DNA from 2 places in the Streptococcus caecimuris genome. Region 2 is predicted to be linked to the other one. Evidence: predicted binding sites of a transcription regulator. Region 2 holds the regulator's gene; the other holds the start of a gene.
The links. Region 2 encodes HrcA, which represses chaperone genes, less so after heat shock. Its sites were predicted from a motif close to TTAGCACTCNNNNNNNNNGAGTGCTAA; they were not measured.
Positions count from the first base shown of each region.

Region 1: groES (co-chaperone GroES) is a predicted target of HrcA. The motif match lies at 3,004-3,030, and genes of this name have one in related genera.

Region 1 is NZ_CALPCT010000013.1:3,394-14,145, forward strand. Features, by position in the region: gene NFR56_RS06285 (response regulator transcription factor) at 1-423, opposite strand, end outside; gene groL (chaperonin GroEL) at 1,053-2,678, opposite strand; gene groES (co-chaperone GroES) at 2,700-2,981, opposite strand; gene NFR56_RS06300 (hypothetical protein) at 3,111-3,404, opposite strand; gene NFR56_RS06305 (PTS system mannose/fructose/sorbose family transporter subunit IID) at 3,506-4,360, opposite strand; gene NFR56_RS06310 (PTS mannose/fructose/sorbose/N-acetylgalactosamine transporter subunit IIC) at 4,344-5,186, opposite strand; gene NFR56_RS06315 (PTS sugar transporter subunit IIB) at 5,243-5,737, opposite strand; gene NFR56_RS06320 (PTS sugar transporter subunit IIA) at 5,752-6,189, opposite strand; gene NFR56_RS06325 (ABC transporter substrate-binding protein) at 6,330-7,628, opposite strand; gene NFR56_RS06330 (response regulator transcription factor) at 7,625-8,308, opposite strand; gene NFR56_RS06335 (sensor histidine kinase) at 8,314-9,630, opposite strand; gene NFR56_RS06340 (substrate-binding domain-containing protein) at 9,630-10,613, opposite strand.
Region 2 is NZ_CALPCT010000002.1:147,624-158,375, forward strand. Features, by position in the region: gene NFR56_RS01560 (CsbD family protein) at 25-228, opposite strand; gene NFR56_RS01565 (rhomboid family intramembrane serine protease) at 554-1,150, shown strand; gene NFR56_RS01570 (VanZ family protein) at 1,288-2,409, shown strand; gene NFR56_RS01575 (ACT domain-containing protein) at 2,694-2,960, shown strand; gene NFR56_RS01580 (PFL family protein) at 2,978-4,315, shown strand; gene NFR56_RS01585 (histidine phosphatase family protein) at 4,397-5,086, shown strand; gene NFR56_RS01590 (histidine phosphatase family protein) at 5,210-5,911, shown strand; gene NFR56_RS01595 (M15 family metallopeptidase) at 5,901-6,674, shown strand; gene hrcA (heat-inducible transcriptional repressor HrcA) at 6,843-7,877, shown strand; gene grpE (nucleotide exchange factor GrpE) at 7,902-8,426, shown strand; gene dnaK (molecular chaperone DnaK) at 8,565-10,388, shown strand; gene NFR56_RS01615 (DJ-1/PfpI family protein) at 10,603-10,752, shown strand, end outside.

The sequences.
Region 1 (10,752 bases), on a different contig from region 2:
ATCTTGCGCAATCGTGGTCCCAGCTTGCTCCAAGGTATAATCGATGGCTGAGCTGATTCTCTCTTTGAACTCTTCCTCACCCAGCGTTTTATCGATAAAATCCAAGGCAGCTACTTTGTACTGAAAGGTAATGGGCATGAATTCAGAGTGAGTGGTGACAAAGACAATGGTCGCATGGGGATCTTTCTTACGAATCTCTTTTGCGATCTCCAGTCCTTTTTTCTCCTCACCTTTAATCTCGATATCTAAAAAGAATAGGTGATGGGCGCCTCTCTCTGTGATAGCATCCAGCAACTGACTTGACTTCCCAAACACTTCTGGCGCTTTGCATTGCAAGGATTTTTGACGGATGAGATCCTGCAAGACCACTTCGATACGCGATTGTTGGATCCATTCATCTTCTAACACAAAAATCTTCAACAAAGTCCTCACTCCTTCCCCTCTACGAATATGTTCTATTTTACCATAAATGATGCCTGCTAAGCCACTCTTTCAAAGGAGACTCAAAGGCCTTCTACTTTTTTTCTTAACAAAAAAACTCTCCCGGAGGAATCCGGAAGAGCTTGCGCAAGGGGAATTTGAAAAATATTTTTTAATATGAAAAAGGTCGATAAAATCTACGCTATGTTCAAACTCTCATTTTACTAGCAGCGATATTACGATCAAGTTTTATTGTCAATAGACATGTATGTGGGAAGTTCTCCCCTTGCAACAATGTAGACCTGTGATCTACTCTTACTAGTATACACTAGAATTATTACAAAATCAGTTAATTTGTATTGCAATTTGTTGGCAAATATTCCTCCGCCCGAAAACCCCGCAAACACCGGATTCCCAAGCATCTACGCAAGTCCTCTTTAATTAGTATTTATCATTTCTGTTACAAAATTTAAAATAAAAATATTATTCCACAACACATGAAAATTCCAAAGCACGATAAAAAAGGAGGAACGATATTTTCCTCCCTTTGAGCTAGTAAGACACTTCGGTAAGGCACCATGGTGCTTGCCGTAGTCTAATGAGGTGCTTCAGCACCCATTAGACTAAGTGTCTTACATCATCCCACCCATCATGCTTGGATCCATTCCTGGTCCTGCTGGGGCTGCTGGTTCTGGTTTGTTGGCTACGACTGCTTCGGTCGTCAAGATCAGACTCGCTACGGAAGCGGCGTTTTGAAGGGCTGAACGGCTCACTTTAACTGGGTCGATGATTCCTGCATCAATCATATTCACCCATTCACCTGTTGCAGCATTGAAACCTGTTCCGACTTCGGCATTTTTCAAGCGATCAATCACAATAGATCCTTCGTAACCGGCATTGTGAGCAATTTGGCGCACAGGTTCTTCCAAAGCACGAAGAACGATATTGCGTCCGGTTGCTTCATCTCCTTCTAATTCAAGGGCTGCGACTGCAGAGATAACATTGACAAGAGCTGTACCACCTCCGGCAACGATTCCTTCTTCAACGGCTGCGCGAGTCGCATTAAGGGCATCTTCGATACGGAGTTTCATTTCTTTCAATTCTGTTTCTGTTGCAGCACCAACCTTGATCACGGCAACACCACCAGACAATTTGGCCAAACGTTCTTGTAATTTTTCACGGTCAAATTCAGAGGTTGTGGTTTCGATTTGTGACTTGATGACCGCCACACGGTTAGCGATCGCTTCTGGGTTACCAGAACCTTCGACAATGACGGTACTGTCTTTATCGACTGAAACTTTAGCTGCTTGACCAAGGGCTTCAATGGTTGCATCTTTCAATTCCAAACCAAGATCGTCTGTAATGACTGTACCACCTGTCAAGATGGCAATGTCTTCTAGCATGGCTTTGCGGCGATCACCAAATCCTGGTGCCTTAACAGCTACGACATTAAAGGTACCGCGGATCTTGTTCAAGACAAGTGTTGGAAGAGCTTCGCCATCGACATCATCTGCGATGATCAAGAGTGGACGGTTGCTTTGAAGAATGCTTTCCAACAATGGCAAGATTTCTTGGATATTTGAAATCTTCTTGTCAGTAATCAAAATGTATGGATTTTCAAGGTCTGCCACCATTTTTTCATTATCAGTGACCATGTATTGTGAGAGGTAACCACGGTCAAACTGCATGCCTTCAACGACTTCCAGTTCTGTTTCCATTCCACGAGACTCTTCAATCGTGATGACCCCATCTTTACCAACTTTTTCCATGGCTTCAGAGATGTACTCACCGACTTTTTCAGAACGAGAAGACACAGCAGCTACTTGAGCAATGGCTTCCTTGCTTGATACTGGGATCGCATTGTTTTTCAAAGCTTCTACTGCTGTTGCAACAGCGGTCTCGATCCCACGGCGGATGCCAATTGGATTAGCACCTGCAGTGACGTTTTTGATTCCTTCACGGACGATGGCTTGAGTCAAAACCGTTGCAGTTGTTGTACCGTCACCTGCGATATCATTGGTCTTAGAAGCCACTTCTGACACCAATTTAGCACCCATATTTTCAAAATGGTCTTCCAATTCGATTTCTTTTGCGATGGTCACCCCATCATTTGTGATCAAGGGTGAACCAAATGATTTTTCAAGAACCACATTGCGACCTTTAGGGCCCAACGTAACTTTCACTGTATCTGCTAAGACATCGACACCACGGACCATTGCAGAACGTGCATCAGATGAAAATTTAATATCTTTTGCCATTTCTCTTACCTCTTTCTTCTCTTACTCTACAATTGCAAGAATGTTTGCTGTTCCAACGATGGTGTAGGTTTCTTCCCCATCTTTCACTTCAATTCCTGCATGGCTTTCAACCAAAACGTGGTCTCCTGCTTTTACAGCTGGAGCAATGAGTTCGCCACTTAGGGTACGCACACCTTCACCAACGGCAACCACTTCAGCTGTTTTTGTATCGGCCTTGCTCGCACCTGCGAGGACAAAACCTCCAACAGTCTGTTCTTTTTCTTCTACTTTTAAGACCACACGGTCTCCTAATGGTTTTAACATGTTCATTCCTCCATACGTGTTTTTAGCACTCTCTATACGTAAGTGCTAACTTATGTTTCTATTGTATCACTTGGTCAGAAATAGTCAAGAAAAAAACACCTCAAAAATAGATGAGATGTTTCTAAAATATCAATTTAAAATTGTCAATTTTTGATTGAAATCGTCGATCACTTTTTGAAGATTGATCCGCCCGCGGTAGATGCCATATCCAAAAACAATCATGCCTAAAATTCCAACCAAGGCTAGTAAAATCCCGAGGATCAAGAGTGGGAGGAAACTTTTGTGAAAGAGATAGATCAATACCACACCAATACTGGCAATGATAAAGAGTAAGCTGAACCAACGACCAAGGTTTTCAAGCATGTGGCGTTGGTACTTGATTTCTGTTTCATATCCATTGACAAGTTCTTGTTTTGTAACCATGGGATTCCTCCTTATAAAAATTGAGAATGAAGTGCAAGTAAAGGAGGTCAATTCACTTCATTCTCAAAAACTCCTACTAGCAAATTCGTTTTTTCTTTTCCTTAGTATTTAAGATGTGGGTCGAAGATACCAAGGGCAACACCGATCAAAGCAACTACAACGAGAAGTAACATAACTTTGTTTGGTGAAATTTTTTTCTTAGACATCAACCACCAGCAAAGAGTGATGAAGGCTGCTGTCAAGAGACCTGGATAAACACCATCGATCTTTTCTTGGATGTTCAAGAAGACTTTTCCTTCAGAATTCTTGAATTGAAGGGCTGTTGTAACAGATACCCAAGTAGCTGCTACGGCACCGATAACCATACCACCGACAACGCTGATCGCTTTACGAAGAGCTTGTCCTTTTGGTCCTACAAGGAATTCAACGGCTTTATCCCCTAATTGGTAACCTTTGAAGAAGGCAAAGCGCATACCAAAGTAGACTAAGAGGTTCCATACGACGATGTAGAAGAGAGCACCAGCGACGTTACCACCTTTAGAAAGACCAAGGGCAATCCCTAAGAGAACTGGGATCAAGGTACCAACAACCAATGAGTCACCAATACCAGCGATTGGTCCCATCAAACCGGCACGCATACCGTTGATGGTTTCGCCATCCACTGCATCTCCGTTTGCACGCGCTTCTTCCAAACCAGCTGTGATCCCTACAACAAGAGATCCAAGTTGTGGTTCAGTGTTGAAGAAGGCCGTATAGGTTTGCATAGCATCCTTTTGTTCCTCTTTTGTGTCATACATTTCTTCTACGATTGGAAGCATAGAAGTCAAGTACCCGAAGGTTTGCATATGTTCTTGAGAGAAACAAGTCAAATGACCATAATACCAATGATGGAATGCTTTTGCTAATGTTTTCTTTGAAATTTTCTTTCTATCAGCCATTTTAAATATCCTCCTCATCATCGTCTAGGTCCACCACTCCGGCTGGAGCAGCTTTCATCGATTTGATCACTTCAAGTTCATAGTAGATTACTGCAAAGATTAATGAAACAACGGCACTGGATACCAAGTTCAATCCGAGAGATTTTGCCAAGGTAAATCCAACAAAGAATGGAATGAAGTCAGTTGCTTCTGTAACAATTTGTTTCAACAAGATGGCAATACCGACACATGGGAGAAGAGCACCGACTGTAAAGAGGGCTTTCATCCAGTAACCATCCATAGGAAGGTATTGTTTCATCAAATCAACCATGTTTTCACCGTATTTGGTGATAATCATTGTTGGAAGGAAAGAGAAGAGGAAGTGAGAGATCCAAGGGTAAACCCAGTCAACTGCGTAGAGTTTTTTGAAGTTTCCTTCTTCAACGGCTTTCCAACCAATGTGTTGCCAAACCAAGTTCATAGTAGCGGTACCGTAGAAAAGAACTGTACCGATTGTCCCAACGGCTGCACCGATTGGAGCTGCAGCTGCGGCGATTCCAGCTTCATCTGTGATGTTATTAGCATGCACAAACAAGATAGCAAGAGGAACACCGATGTAAGAGATGGCACGCACATCGGCAGATACGGTACCACCAGGTGTTACCAAGGCGATATAAACGACTTGAAGGGCAACCCCGACCATAATACCGGTTGTCACATCTCCAAGAATTAAACCTGAAATCAACCCACCGATCAAAGGACGACCGAGTGTATAGTTCCCGATACTGGAACCTCCCATACCAGGCATTGAAGACAAGCTGGCGAAAATACCAAGCAAGATTGCTTGAATCCATGAAATTGTCATAACAAACGCTCCTTTTGTTTGTAAATATATTTACCTAACAGATAAGACTGTTAGTTTTAAAAACCAAATTTTGATTTGAAATCATCCCAATAACCGATGGAAACATCTGGCAACAATTGGAATTTCACCTTGTAGCCTGCTGCTTGAATGGCTTGGAAGGCTTCTGCTTCTTCCTGAGTGATGGATTGGTTATTTCCCAATTTCACAGCTCCAGGACGATCATTTGCAGGGCCAACAATGATTTCTTTAACATCACCTGGGACAAACCCTTGGTCGACCAAAATTTCCTTCATATCGATTGGATTTTTGGTGATCAAGAAGTAACGACTATCTGATTCTGTTACTTTTGCTGATTTTTCTTTAAAGGCTTCCTTTGTCCATACAAAGGTTTTCTTGTCTGATGCGCCTTTGTAAGCTTGGATCAAAACCTTGTTTGATGCTGCTGCATCGTTTACGGCAATCAAGCCATCACATGGTTTTTCCTTTGCCCAGCGTGTGACTGTTTGACCGTGAATCATGCGGTCATCAATCCGTACAAATGTTACTACCATAAGGTACCTCCCTATTAAATATCGTCATCATCTTCTTCAGCACTTGTGGCTGAAACTTCAAAAGGCTGTAGTGCAGATCGTGCTTCTGATAAGATGGTAGCTGACAAATCGTCTCCATCCAACACATCTTTCATCACAACTGCCGTCAAGGCCATGGTAAGGTTCATCCCACCAAGGATTAAGGCTCCATCGAGCTTTCCAGCTTCTTCTAGAACCGTGGCTGCAGTGGTTAATGGACTACCACCTACGATATCTGCCAAGACCAAAACAGAATCATCAGCTGTCAATCCTGAAATGCTCTCTCTGAAATCAACTGCGAAGTCATCAACTGATTTTCCTTCTTTGAGTCCAACTGCGATGACCTGATCCATCTTATCACCAGCAAACATGGCTAGTGATGTTTTTAGACCTTCTGCCAGTCCACCATGACTGACCAAAACGAGGTATTTCATTTTTCTACGCCTCCTTTATTTGACTCTATTGTAGATTATTTGAAAGCGTTTTTACATTGTCAAATGTCACATTCCTAATATGACATTTAGCAATAAAAAAATGACATCTGTCACTTGACAAAATGCCATCTTATTTTACTCTAAACTCCTACCTGTAGGCTACTTTCAATCTCCCTCTGAATTTGAGGCAAGCGGTTCTCAACATCTTGATCGCGCAAGGCATTGCCAATCAAGTAGTCTAGCTTTTCTAGCACCTCTTTTGAGACATTTTTCGGACTACTTTCAACAGCTTGTTCCATGATGCGGTTCAAGGTCTGATTGGTCAAGGAATTCGTCCCAAAATCATCTACCTGCAAAAGGTCTTTACTAGAGCGACTCTTGACTACCTGTGGCATGACAGAGATCCCTTGGGATTGGGCAAAGAGGGTTTGTTGAATTTCTGGATCCTCTGTTAAGAGTTGCATCAATTCCCAAGCCAACTTGGAATGAGAACTTCGAGCCGACATAGCAAAAGAAGTCGTCGTGACCAAGGTTGCCTTGGTCGATTTTGACTTAGCCGGCATCGGGATACAGGTCCAAGTGAAGTTTGAATATTTAGAAACGTGGTAGGGATAAGGTTTATAGGTCCGATATTGGGCCAAGGTCATAGGATAGAAAGCGACTTTCCCCTGGTCAAAATCTTTAGAGCTCACCTTGTAATTTTTATTTAGATCTTCCAATTTTTGCAGAAAAGTCAAAGACTCTTTCACTTCTGGAGCTGTCAACTTGAGCATGCCTCCTTGGAAAAGATGACCTCCATTTGCCGCCAAGGCTTCTTTCCAGGTGTATTCTGTGCTTCCAAATTGGTCCAATTGCCCATCTCCATTGGTATCTTTGGTTAGTTTCTTGCAAATCGTATAGAACTCTTCAAGGGTCCAGCCTTCTTTGGGAACCGCGATGCCTTCTTTATCCAAGAGATCTTTATTGACACACATCAAAATCGGATTGCTTTCATAAGGTAAGGCATAGGTTTGCCCCTGATAGACACCCGATTCAAAGGCAACGGGATAAAAGGCAGCTTGATCTTTTCGATCCATATAGCCGTTTAACTTTTCTAGCACCCCCCGCGCTGCTAATAAAGAAAGATCTTGCTCAGAGACCATAAACACATCCGGCGTCTTTCCCGAGACAATCTTTTCAGAGAGCCAGTCTGAATAATCTGACTGCGGAATCCCATTTTCATACTCTACACGGACGTGGGGATGGGATTTTTCAAATTTTTGAATCGCACGATCCAAGGCATGGGAACGTTGACTGGTCGGCACATCCCAGCTAGAACCTGCATAAACGCCGATATGGAGTACGGTCGGTTGCTGTTTCCACCAATAAAAACCCGCGCTCGCACAGAGCACAACAAGGAGACCAATCCCCCAACAAAGATGCTTTCGCTTCAATTTCATTCTGTATTTCCTTTAGAAAAATCACGTCTCGTCACTCCTGTTTGGACTGACCAGATCGCTAATTGCGTTCGATCTCGTAGGTTTAATTTCGCCAAAATCGTTGATAAGTAATTGCGCACGGTTCCTTCTGACAAGAAAAGTTTGGCCGCAATTTCTTTATTGGACTCCCCATAGCCGACTTCTTGGATAATGCGCCATTCCGTCGTGCTCAAATCCTTGACATTGTCCTCATCTACAGCAATAGAGAAGTTGGATTTAGCCATTTGTGAGAAAATTTGAAAGACTTTACTAGCGATATTCGGGTTGATCATGGCTCCGCCCTGATATACCACCTTAATCGCTTCATAGAGTTCCTCTGTCGAGGCTCCCTTCAAAAGATAACCTGAAGCACCATACTTGAGTGCACTATAGATAAATTCATCATCGTCAAAGGTCGTTAAAATAATAATTTTGATATCCGGATAGTGCTCTTTGACTTCTTTTGTCGCCAAAACTCCATCCATGCCTGGCATCCGAATATCCATTAAGATCAGGTCAGGATGTGTCTGTGGAATGCTCGACAAGACGTGATTCCCATCTTCCACTGTGGCCACCACTTCGATATCGGGGTGGGCTGACAAAATAATTTTCAGAGATTCTCGAATCAAGGCCTGGTCATCTGCCACCATTACTTTTATCACCATCTCTATCTCCCTTCTTTATATTTCGGTAAACTGACGCGCGTGAAAAATCCATCGCGACTTTCAAATTGAAGCTGTCCTCCTAGGATGGAAATGCGCTCCATCATCTGCTTGAGTCCATAGCCATAGGTCAAGGTTTCAAACCCAACCCCATTGTCCTGCAACTCGATCAGATAATCTTCTTCATTCTCAAAAAAATGAAGGATCATCCGGCTGGCATGACCGTGGCGAACCGCATTGGTCATAGACTCTTGGATCACACGAAAGATCGTATCTTCAATCATGACATCCATATCGACATCGACCCATTCATAGTGTAAATCGACCTGCAAGTTGGAAAGCGTCTGGTACTCGCGGATCATCTTTTCCAAAGCATCTTTGAGGGTTCGTCCCTCAAGGGCACCTGGACGGAGGCGATTGAGAGAGCCCCTCACATCCTGGATCCCTTCCCGGACAACTTCTGATACGCTTTTTACCTGCTCTTTTGCCCGATTGGGATCGATATCAATCAAGACCCCAACAGCATCTAAACCTGCCGAGATCCCTGTTAGCGCGTGTCCCAAGGTATCGTGAATCTCCCGAGCAATCCGTTTACGCTCCCGATCTTCTGCAATCTTCTCAGACAAGGCCATATAGTTGTTCAATTCCGTATTGACCTTCGAAACCATGGCCAGCTCTTCTTCCACTTCGTGGTTTTCCGCAAGAACATTCATAATATAGAACAAAAGTGAAATAATGAAGAGCACCATATTCAAGGCATAGAGGGAATTCTTCAAGAAAAAGGCCAGAATCCGAATGGAGGCAGGATAAAAATGAATATAGACATCAAGAGAAGGTATCGGAAAGAAAAGCGAAAAGACGTCTGAATTGGTCACAAGAAGCATCAAGAAACTCACTAGGATAAACGCAAACCAATACTTGCGGTCTCGCTTGGTATTCAACTCTTTGGAACCATAGAAGATATCCGCAAAAACCAATAGAATAAGCCCGTTATAAGCTACATTTTGGACCCACATCAAGAGCAACATCAGGAGGATCTCCAGAATGTTCCACTTATCAAAAATGGACCATCGACTCGTTTGAGACCGGTAACGACTCATGGAGATCAAGGCAATCCCAGCAAATAAGAGCGCAGACAACCAAAAAGTTGTAGAGGGCGCAAAAGGAATACGCTCTAAGCGTTCTACTAATAGAGAAGCTTGCCGTTGGGCAATGATATAGTTGGTTGCTTGAAGATAGATGATACTGTTGAGCATCACAGCGATAAAATTCACGACCATCAGGATGGCCAAACTGTATCTCACACCTCTAAATTTTCTCATTACTGCCACCCATTCACATCAAAGTGATCGATGTTTTCCTTTGTCATCATTTGAACCGGAATGGTTACTTCTTTTTTGTAGCTCTTCCCATCAGCCATATCTTGGATGACCTCCATCACGCGATCTCCCATCTTCAAAGGAGACTGGGCAACGGTTCCTACAACATCATCTGTCGAGTGCAGCAAGGCTTTCATATCTGGTGAGCCATCAATCCCATAGATCGCAATGGGATGGGTGATCCCTTGCTCCTTGATCGCTGCTAAAGCTCCTATAGCTGAACGGTCATTCAAGGAGACTAGAGTATCGACATTCCCCCCTGACTGCAAGAACTTACGGACAGCTGGCATAGCGATCTCCGTCTGACCCTTGGTTTCTAGTTCCGAGATAATCTCATATGACCCATGTCCTTTGATGGTATCCTTAAATCCCTGAATCCGCGTATCTGCTGAAACAGTCCCCTTATGCTCTAAGAGCAAAATACGAGCATTTGAGGAGCGTTTCATCAGCTCTTTCGCAATCAAGACTCCTGCCTGGTAGTTGTCAGAGACAATGCTGGCATCCGGCTTAAAATGCTTGAGCTGGGTATCAACTGCAATGATCTTAATTCCTTGTTTTCTAGCTTTTTTAAGAGCTCTTAAAATGGGCTGACTATCCCCTTTAACCGGATTAATCACAATCACATTTACCTTTTGAGCGCAAAAATCATCGATCTGCTGGCTCTGCCTTTTTTCATCCAATTCTGGATCTCGGACAGATACAAGAGCTCCTTTTTCATCAGCAATTCGACTAATTTCCGAATGAATACTTTTATAGAACTCATTGTTCATGGTCATATAGGTGACACCGATCTTGGTCTGATCCTTGATGCTACTGGTTTGACAAACGGCATAGATCCACAAGAGGATGCAGGCCACTGGAATCACCAGTAAAACCCGTTTTATCAGCCATTTCAACCGTTCTTTTCTTTCTTCTTTCCCCTTCAAACTCCGTTCCTTTTCTGAAAATTTTGAATATATATTACTTTATTTTACTACTTTTTCAAGATAAATGCTGGCTTTTATTGTACAGATGCATATTTTTGATTTATTTTTAAAAGAGTAATTCCCGAATGAAACCCCTACC
Region 2 (10,752 bases):
AGAGTGGGTCTAGGATGTTAAAGACTATTTGTCGTCTTTATGAAAGATATTTTTAACGCCCTTGATAGCTCCTTCAACAGCTTCTTTTGCATCTTCAGCAACTTCTTTTGCTTTTGAAGCAACTTTTTCAGCAGTGCCTTCAGCTTCTGTTTTTTTATCGCCGGTTAATTTACCGAAGCCTTCTTTAACAGAGCCTTTTACTTGGTTCAATTTTTCTTCTAATGACATAGCGTCACCTCCGTTAAGTAAATAGTTTTTTAATCTGAATTTAAGACAGTTCATTTAAAAAATTAAAACTATTTAGCTCAGATTAATATAAGTATATGCCTTCTGAAATGGAAAGTCAAATTTTCGCTACGGTATTCTGAAAGCAGGATCGATTTTTGATCTGAAGGCAAATCGTGAGCGACTAATAAGTCACGATATTTCGTTTTTACAGCAAAGATTTGAAATGAAAGAAGCAAAAAACTTTTCTGTCTCCAATAAAATAAATGGTATAATGGTCGTGAATGGATACATCGTAACGCTATTTTTTGAAAAAGAGAAGAGAAACATGAAAAGAATCCTCAAAACCTACCCCGTTGTCAGTACTTTGTCTTTAACTTGTTTGTTGCTCGGCCTGTTGACTTCCTTTAATGGGGATGCTATGTATGACCTATTGGCCTTTCATTCGAAGCCGGTCTATGGTTGGCAATATGTCAGTGGGACCCTGATGCACGGTAGTAAAGGCGCACCTATCTGGTTTTTATGGGTCCATTTGTTGTTAAATGGGCTCATGATCCTTCCTTTCGGAGGACTGCTAGAAAGAAAAAGAGGCTCCAGACAAGTCTTGATTGTTTTTGTGACGGCGACAGTCCTTTCTTCCATCGTTTTTCACCTCTTAACCCAGGGGCAAGACATTCAGGCAACAGGGATCTCTGCTGTAGGATACGCCTTTGTAACCGGAGGGATTATGCTCCTGCCAAACGTGTGGAAAGAATTTTCACGCACCGTAAAACTGTTTTATCTATTCTTAATTTTTCTATCTGGCCTCATGCTCTTACCAGCAATCACCGGATGGATCTCAACACTATTGCATCTTTCAGGGATTGTGAGTTATCTATTGGTCTTTATCGGAAGTAAAGTCTTGAAGGAGAGAGGTAGCAATTAAGCCGACTATTGAGTAAGGTTTTCATCGTGCTTCCTTGACTCTTCCTCTACCAGGCCGTATAATACTCTATATCAATGAAAAAATCACCTTTTGTCATTGTGCAAAGGGTGTTTTTATAACGGTAAATGGGAGACACAATGGGATACATTTCTACAATCAAAACCGCTGTTCAGCTCTTTCCTTTCCTGGCCTTTTTGCTGACCTTGCCCTACATGATTTTGAATTATCGAAAATATGGTTCGGTCAATAAACTGCGGGTGCTGATTTTCTATTCTTTTATGCTTTACTTGATGACGGTCTATCTCTTGGTGATCTTGCCTCTGCCGGATCCAAGTAAGATTCATACTAACTACTCGGAAATGGTCAATCTCCATCCCTTTGCTTTTGTAGTGGATTTTTTCAAGGAGAGCCCCTTTGATTTAGCGCAGACTGGTACATGGATTCAAGCCCTTAAGCATCCAACTTTTTATGTGCCTGCCTTTAATGTTCTGATGTTGATTCCTTTTGGGATGTATCTACGCTATTATTTCAAGTGTGGTTTTAAGAAAACGATTCTCCTGACAGCCCTCTTTAGTCTCTTTTTGGAGCTGACCCAGTTATCAGGTCTCTACTTTCTATATCCGGGTCCTTACCGCCTAGCAGATGTCGATGATATTATTCAAAATACCACTGGTGGTGGAGTGGGTTATCTGCTTGGTTGGTTCCTGGTATGGTTATTGCCAACACGAGATGAAATTGACGAACATTCTTTCCGAGTAGGAACCAGAGTATCTGGTTTCCGGACGGGTCTTGCCTTCTTGATCGACTTTGTGATGCTATCCTTGCTTTACGCGGTAATCGAGCGTTTAGAGACGATTCCTTATGTAGCGGTTTTGGCTGTTTATTTTGGTTTGATTCCCTTGTGGCGGGGCAAAACCTTGGGAATGGCTTTATTGAAATTCCGCTTGCATTTTGACAAGCAAAAATGGCTTCGCACCATCTGGCGGGGAATCCTGGTAGTAGGTTATTTCTATCTGATTCCTCAAGGGTTGTTCTATTTGATTTCGCTCTTGAATAGCGATTTGACGGACAATTCCCTCTTAACCCTGTCCATGATTTTATTGCTCTTCTTTGTGCTCTTATTGTACCTGATTCTCACCCTTGCCATCGTCTTGCTCAATCGTCGCTTTCTGTTTGACCGTCTAGCTGGGGCTGAGTATGAGAGTACGGTGCGCGTGAAGAAAGAGCTCTTAAAGGATGAAACTGAATCGTCAAAATAGAGAGAGTGGGACAGAAATCGGTAATTCGTTAGAATTCGATTTCGTCGTCCCACCTCCGCACAGTTGAGTAGGGCTGTAAAAGCTGATGAAATCAGCGTAGTAGAGCCCACTCAACCACCGCGTCTTGCTCGACAATCCAAAAACAATTAAGAGGCTAGGACTTTTGTCCCAGCCTCTTAATTGTTTTTATACACATAAAAATATCCGAACGTTCCCAGTTGAGAAGGGCGATTTTAAGGGGATTGTGCTACAATGGAAGCAAATAGATAGAATGGAGCAGTGAAATGAAAGCAATTATTACAGTCGTTGGTAAAGACCAAAAAGGAATCGTAGCGGGTGTTGCAACGAAAGTAGCAGAATTAGGACTCAATATCGATGATATCTCTCAAACTGTATTGGATGAATACTTTACCATGATGGCGGTCGTATCGTCAGATGAGAAAAAAGATTTCACACAGCTTCGTTCAGAGTTGGAAGAATTCGGTCAGTCTCTGCATGTGAAAATCAATATCCAAAGCGCAGCGATTTTTGATGCTATGCACAATTTGTAAGATAGGGGTTGAGAATGATGGACATTAGACAGGTAACAGAAACCATTGCCATGATTGAGGAGCAGAACTTCGATGTTCGGACCATCACCATGGGGATCTCCCTTCTAGATTGTATCGATCCAGATATCGAAAAGGCGGCAGAAAAAGTCTACAATAAGATTGTGACAAAGGCCAAAGATTTGGTAGCTGTGGGGGATGAGATTGCGGCAGAACTTGGCATTCCCATTGTGAATAAGCGGGTTTCGGTCACTCCGATTTCTATTATCGGGGCAGCAACCAATGCGACAGATTATGTACCCTTTGCCAAAGCGCTGGACCGTGCGGCCAAAGAAGTTGGGGTCAACTTTATCGGTGGCTTCTCAGCCCTTGTTCAAAAAGGCTACCAAAAAGGGGATGAAATCCTCATCAATTCCATTCCTCGAGCTCTTGCAGAGACGGATTTTGTCTGCTCTTCAGTCAATATTGGATCGACCAAGACGGGGATCAATATGACCGCTGTCCGAGATATGGGCCGTATCATTAAAGAAGCTTCCCAAGCAGATCCAATGGGGCCTGGTAAGCTCGTAGTTTTTGCAAATGCAGTAGAAGATAATCCATTTATGGCGGGTGCCTTCCACGGTGTCGGTGAAGCGGATGTTGTCATCAACGTTGGGGTTTCCGGACCTGGTGTCGTCCAACGGGCCATTGAAAAAGTTCCAGGTGCAAGCTTTGATGTCTTGGCTGAAACAGTCAAGAAGACAGCTTTCAAAATCACTCGTGTTGGACAATTAGTGGGTCAAATGGCTAGTGAACGTCTCGGTGTTGAGTTTGGAATTGTAGACTTGTCTCTCGCGCCAACACCGGCTGTTGGGGATTCGGTTGCCCGTGTCCTTGAAGCGATGGGGCTTGAAGTAGTTGGAACCCATGGAACTACAGCAGCGCTAGCTCTGCTCAATGACCAAGTGAAAAAAGGCGGCATCATGGCTTGTAACCAAGTCGGTGGGTTGTCAGGTGCCTTCATTCCGGTCTCAGAAGATGAAGGGATGATTGCAGCGGTTCAATCAGGTCATATCAACCTGGAAAAATTGGAAGCCATGACAGCTATCTGTTCCGTCGGTCTGGATATGATTGCTATCCCAGCTGATACTCCAGATACGACCATTGCAGCCATGATCGCAGATGAAGCAGCTATCGGGGTAATCAACCAAAAGACAACAGCGGTTCGCATCATTCCTTATGGAAAAGAAGGTGATATGTTAGAGCTTGGAGGACTTCTTGGGTCTGCTCCGGTAATGAAGGTCAACAAAGCTTCGTCAGCTGATTTCATTGCCCGTGGTGGTCAAATTCCGGCTCCGGTTCATAGCTTTAAAAACTAAGAGAAATCTAGTATAATAGTAGAAAATAGAAAAGTCTGTGATGATGAAACTCCAGACTTTTTTCTTGCAAAAGGAGACAAGATGGCTAAAACAAGATTATTTGTGATTCGTCATGGGAGAACCATGTTTAATACCATTGGCCGTGCTCAAGGCTGGTCTGATACACCCTTGACAGCAGAAGGAGAAAAAGGCATTGAGGCTCTAGGGATCGGCTTGCGTGAGTCTGGTTTGGACTTTACCCGAGCCTATTCCAGTGATTCAGGTCGTGCCATTCAGACCATGGGGATCATACTTGATCAATTGGGTTTAAAAGAAAAAATTCCTTATCGCTTTGACAAGCGGATTCGCGAGTGGTGTTTCGGAAGCTTTGATGGAGCCTACGGTGGTGAGCTCTTTCATGGTGTCGTGCCGCGTGTGCTAGATGTGGAGGATTATAAGACCTTGACCTTGGAAGACTTGGCTAATGGAATTTGCCAAGTGGACACAGCAAATTGGGCTGAACCATGGGAAGTTTTGAAAAGCCGAATCCTAGAAGGTTTTGAAGCCATCGCCAAAGAAGTAGAAGAAAATGGTGGAGGCAATGCCTTGGTGGTCAGCCATAGTTGGACCATTCAGACCTTGGTCTGCTTGGTCGAAGGAAAACCAAATCTCAATTTGCCTCTTTCAAACGGTAGTGTTACCCTTGTAGAATATGAAGATGGAGTATTGACAGTTAAGGGGGTTGGAGATAGCAGTTACCGTGAGGTCGGTGAAAGCTTGCAAGAATCCTAGTCCATAATGAAAGGCTGACCCTTTGGTCATGGCCTTTTCTTTTTCTCAAAACTTGTAAGAGCTTTCCTACTTTCTTTTTGCAAAAAATGATATAATGAAAGAGATACATACGGAGGTAATACAATGACAAAAACCAGATTATATATTGCTCGTCATGGAAAAACCATGTTTAATACCATTGGGCGGGCACAGGGCTGGTCAGACACTCCGCTGACAGAAGCAGGAGAGCGTGGAATTCGAGAATTAGGACTTGGTCTCAAGGAAGCTGGGCTTTCTTTTGAAGAGGCTGTTTCGAGTGATTCTGGACGCACCATTCAAACTATGGGAATTATTCTTCAAGAACTTGGTCTGACAGGAAAAATCCCTTATCGTTATGACAAACGGATCCGTGAATGGTGTTTTGGTAGTTTTGACGGTGCTTATGATGGCGATCTCTTCATGGGAGTTTTACCCCGTGTCTTTAAGGTCGATGATTTCCATCAGTTGAGCCTGATGGAGTTAGCAGAAGGGATCGTCGAAGTGGATACCACTGGATGGGCTGAATCCTGGGGTACCTTGAGTGGCCGGATCCTAGAAGGATTTGAGGCCATTGCAAAAGAGGTAGAAGCAGCTGGTGGTGGTAATGCTATTGTGGTCAGCCATGGTATGACCATTACGACCTTGATTTATCTCATCGATCCAAAAGCGGTCGAAGAATTGGTCTTGGACAACGGAAGCGTGACGGTTTTGGCTTATGAAGATGGTGCTTTCAGTATTGAAAAGATTGGGGATATGTCCTATCGTAAGGTTGGAGCAAAACTTCTAGAGGGTGGCCATGACGAATAAGTATAGACGCGCAAGAAAAAAACGTAAGAAATGGTGGCCTTACCTATTGAGTTTCTTTCTTCTTGTGGTCCTTGGATCAGGAATTGGTGTTTACTTAGCGAAACCAAGCTTGTTTTCAGGGCTTCAGTTTTGGAAGGCTAAAAAAACAGCTGTAACGACTCCCTCTTCTTCTAAGAAAAAGAAAGAAAAATCAGATTTACCAGCCGTTTCGACCAAAGACTGGCAGTTGATCTTGGTCAATCGTGACAATGTGAAGCCTGAGTTGAACCCACAATTGACAGATGTGGATGCTATCAAAGTGGATAGTCGGATTGTAGAACCAACTCGTCAATTTTTAGAAGCTGCTCGAAAAATTGCCCCAGAAGAAACCTTGATATCAGGCTATCGAAGTGTGGCCGAGCAAACAGAGCTCTATAATGAACGTGTTGCGCAACTAGAGGCTAGCGGCCTTTCGCACGAAGAAGCTGAAAAGCAGGTGCAGACCCAGGTACAGGTCCCTGGTGCGAGTGAACACCAGACAGGGCTTGCCATTGATATGAGTGTCGAAGCTGGTCAAAGTGATGAGTTGGGCATGCAGCTGGCTGCCATCGCACCGCAATATGGCTTTGTCCTTCGCTACCCAGATGGGAAGAGCAACATCACGGGAGTGAATTTTGAGAATTGGCATTTCCGTTATGTTGGCGTAGAAAATGCTCAGTATATGGCCAAGCATCAGCTAGTATTGGAAGAATATATTCAACTCTTGAAAAAAGCTGGCAAATAAGAGGAGATTCACTTCTCTAGGTCTTAAGAATGATTTTTAGCACTCTTGAAAAAAGAGTGCTAATTTTTTGGATTTTTCTCTTGACTTTCTTTTGGATGGGTGTATAATAGAATCATGGTTTAGCACTTAAGTGTTTAGAGTGCTAAAAAATGAAAGAGAGGTGAGGTCATGGTTACAGAACGTCAAAATGAGATTCTCAATCTTGTTGTCGATATCTTTACCAAGACCCACGAACCAGTTGGTTCAAAAGCGCTACAAGATGTGATTCAATCCAGTAGTGCGACCATTCGAAACGACATGGCTGCTCTCGAAAAACAAGGCTTACTAGAAAAGGCCCACACTTCGAGTGGCCGCATGCCTAGCCGAGCTGGTTTTCAATATTTTGTTCAGAACTCGCTTGATCTAGAGTTGATTGATGAGCAAGATGTCTACCAGGTGGTGAAAGCCTTTGATTTCGAAGCCTTTAAGTTAGACGATATCTTGGATGCTACGGCCAAGTTACTAGCCCAGATGACTGGCTACACCGCAGTGATTCAGGATGTTGAACCGACACGTCAGCGCTTGACTGGTTTTGAGATTGTTTCCTTATCCAACCACGATGCTTTAGCGGTTCTGACCTTGGATGAATCAAAGCCTGTCACTGTACAATTTGCCATTCCAAAGAATTTCTTAACCAGTGACTTGGAGATCTTCCATCAGCTGGTTCAAGAACGTTTCATTGGAAATACAGTCTTGGATATCCACTACCGCCTACGGACGGAGATTCCACAGATTGTACAGCGCTATTTCAAGACGACAGACAATGTGCTGGATCTCTTTGATTACGTCTTCTCGCAACTGTTTCAAGAACTGGTTTTTGTGGAAGGAAAGGTTTCATCACTAACCTACGCCGATCTTCAGACCTATCAGTTCTTAGATAATCCCCAACACGTAGCTCTCGAGTTGCGAGGGGGGATGCCAGAAGACCAAATGACCCAGATCCTGGTTGCAGAATCCCAAGAGAAGGCCTTGAAGAATGTGACAGTGATTAGCCACAAGTTCCTAGTTCCTTATCGTGGGATGGCCCTCATGCATGTGATCGGTCCCGTAGAGATGGATTACAGGCGTGTGATTAGCCTGGTCAATGTCATCGGCCGAGTACTGGTCATGAAGTTGACGGATTACTACCGTTACCTCAACAGCAACCATTATGAAGTAAATTAAGACCAAATGAAAGGGGTGTATGCCTTGACAGAAGATATCAAAAAAGAAGACGTGAAAGAAGAGGAAGTTGCCCAAACAACTGAAGAAGTTGTAGAGGAAAGCAACCAACCTTCTGAGTTAGAAGAAGCACAAGCGCGTGCCGAGGAATTTGAAAATAAATACCTTCGTGCTCATGCAGAAATGCAAAACATTCAGCGCCGTGCCAATGAAGAACGTCAACAATTACAAAAATACCGTAGCCAAGATTTGGCAAAAGCGATCTTACCATCACTGGACAACCTCGAACGTGCCCTTGCCGTCGAAGGGTTGACAGATGATGTGAAGAAGGGCTTGGAAATGGTCCAAGAAAGTTTGGTACATGCTCTGAAAGAAGAAGGAATTGAAGAAATTCCAGCGGACGGAGCCTTTGACCATAACTACCACATGGCCATCCAAACCTTGCCTGCAGATGATGAACATCCAGCAGACACCATCGCACAAGTCTTCCAAAAAGGCTACAAACTCCATGACCGCATCCTGCGCCCAGCCATGGTAGTGGTTTATAACTAGTCTGCCTTGTCCGAAACGACACTAAACTATGAAAGAAAGATAAGACGCAAGCCGGAGGCTTGCAAGGAAGATATTTCCCGCCACTTAAGGGAAAATATCAAAAAGAAAAAAAGAAGATAAATTTAAGGAGAAAAACATATGTCTAAAATTATCGGTATTGACTTAGGTACAACAAACTCAGCAGTGGCAGTTCTTGAAGGAACTGAAAGCAAAATCATCGCAAACCCAGAAGGAAACCGCACGACTCCATCTGTTGTGTCATTCAAAAACGGTGAAATCATCGTTGGTGATGCTGCAAAACGTCAAGCAGTCACAAATCCAGATACAGTCATCTCTATCAAATCTAAGATGGGTACTTCTGAAAAAGTTTCTGCTAACGGCAAAGAATACACACCACAAGAAATCTCAGCTATGATCCTTCAATACTTGAAAGGTTACGCTGAAGATTATCTTGGTGAAAAGGTAACTAAAGCAGTTATCACAGTTCCAGCTTACTTCAACGATGCTCAACGTCAAGCAACTAAAGACGCTGGTAAAATCGCTGGTCTTGAAGTAGAACGTATCGTCAACGAACCAACTGCAGCAGCTCTTGCTTATGGTTTGGATAAGACTGACAAAGAAGAAAAAATCTTGGTATTCGACCTTGGTGGTGGTACATTCGACGTATCTATCCTTGAATTGGGTGATGGTGTCTTCGATGTATTGGCAACAGCAGGGGATAACAAACTCGGTGGTGATGACTTTGACCAAAAAATCATCGACCACTTGATAGCAGAATTCAAGAAAGAAAACGGTATCGACTTGTCAACAGACAAGATGGCCCTTCAACGTTTGAAAGATGCAGCTGAAAAAGCTAAGAAAGACCTTTCTGGTGTCACTTCAACACAAATCAGCTTGCCATTCATCACTGCAGGAGCTGCTGGACCTCTTCACTTGGAAATGACCTTGACTCGTGCGAAATTCGATGATTTGACTCGTGACCTTGTGGAACGTACGAAAACTCCAGTTCGTCAAGCCCTTTCAGATGCAGGTTTGAGCTTGTCAGATATCGACGAAGTTATCCTTGTCGGTGGTTCAACTCGTATTCCTGCCGTTGTTGAAGCTGTTAAAGCTGAAACTGGTAAAGAACCAAACAAATCAGTGAACCCTGATGAAGTTGTTGCCATGGGTGCTGCGATCCAAGGTGGTGTCATCACTGGTGATGTGAAAGACGTTGTCCTTCTTGACGTAACACCATTGTCACTTGGTATCGAAACAATGGGTGGAGTCTTCACAAAACTCATCGACCGTAACACAACTATTCCAACATCTAAATCACAAGTCTTCTCAACTGCAGCAGACAACCAACCAGCCGTTGATATCCATGTTCTTCAAGGGGAACGTCCAATGGCAGCAGATAACAAGACTCTTGGACGTTTCCAATTGACTGATATCCCAGCTGCACCTCGTGGTATCCCACAAATCGAAGTAACATTTGACATCGATAAGAATGGTATCGTATCTGTTAAAGCGAAAGATCTTGGAACTCAAAAAGAACAAACCATTGTTATCCAATCAAACTCAGGTTTGACAGACGAAGAAATCGACCGCATGATGAAAGATGCAGAAGCAAACGCTGAAGCGGATAAGAAACGTAAAGAAGAAGTAGACCTTCGTAACGAAGTAGACCAAGCTATCTTTGCGACTGAAAAGACCATCAAAGAAACTGAAGGCAAAGGCTTTGATGCAGAACGTGACGCAGCTCAAGCAGGACTTGATGATCTTAAAAAAGCTCAAGAATCAGGTAACCTTGAAGAAATGAAAGCAAAACTTGAAGCCTTGAACGAAAAAGCACAAGCATTGGCTGTTAAACTTTACGAACAAGCTGCAGCAGCGCAACAAGCACAAGCAGGAGCAGAAGGCGCACAAGCAACAGGCAACGCAGGCGATGACGTCGTAGACGGAGAGTTTACAGAAAAATAAGATGCAAAGCCCGTTAAAACCTCACAGTGAAAATAGGAAATCTGACGCAGAAACTTTAGTTTCTAGAAAGATTTATCTTTTTCACCAAGAGGTTAGGGCGTGCTCAATTCAGCATTACTAGTTTGATTTTTAAAACTTAAACTAGTAAGTATAAGAAGAAATCCAGAGGTTGCAACCCAGCCTCTGTTTTTCGGTAAAATAGAGGATGTTGCGTATGAAAAAAGTACTTTGTATCATTTATCCTAATTTTTCTCTTTATGAGATAACTGCTTTAACGAGTACTTTAGCTCTGTCTTTTGATAGTACGATTGATTATGCCGCTTCAGATCATTCGATGGTGGTCTCTGAGGATGGTTTGCCCTGT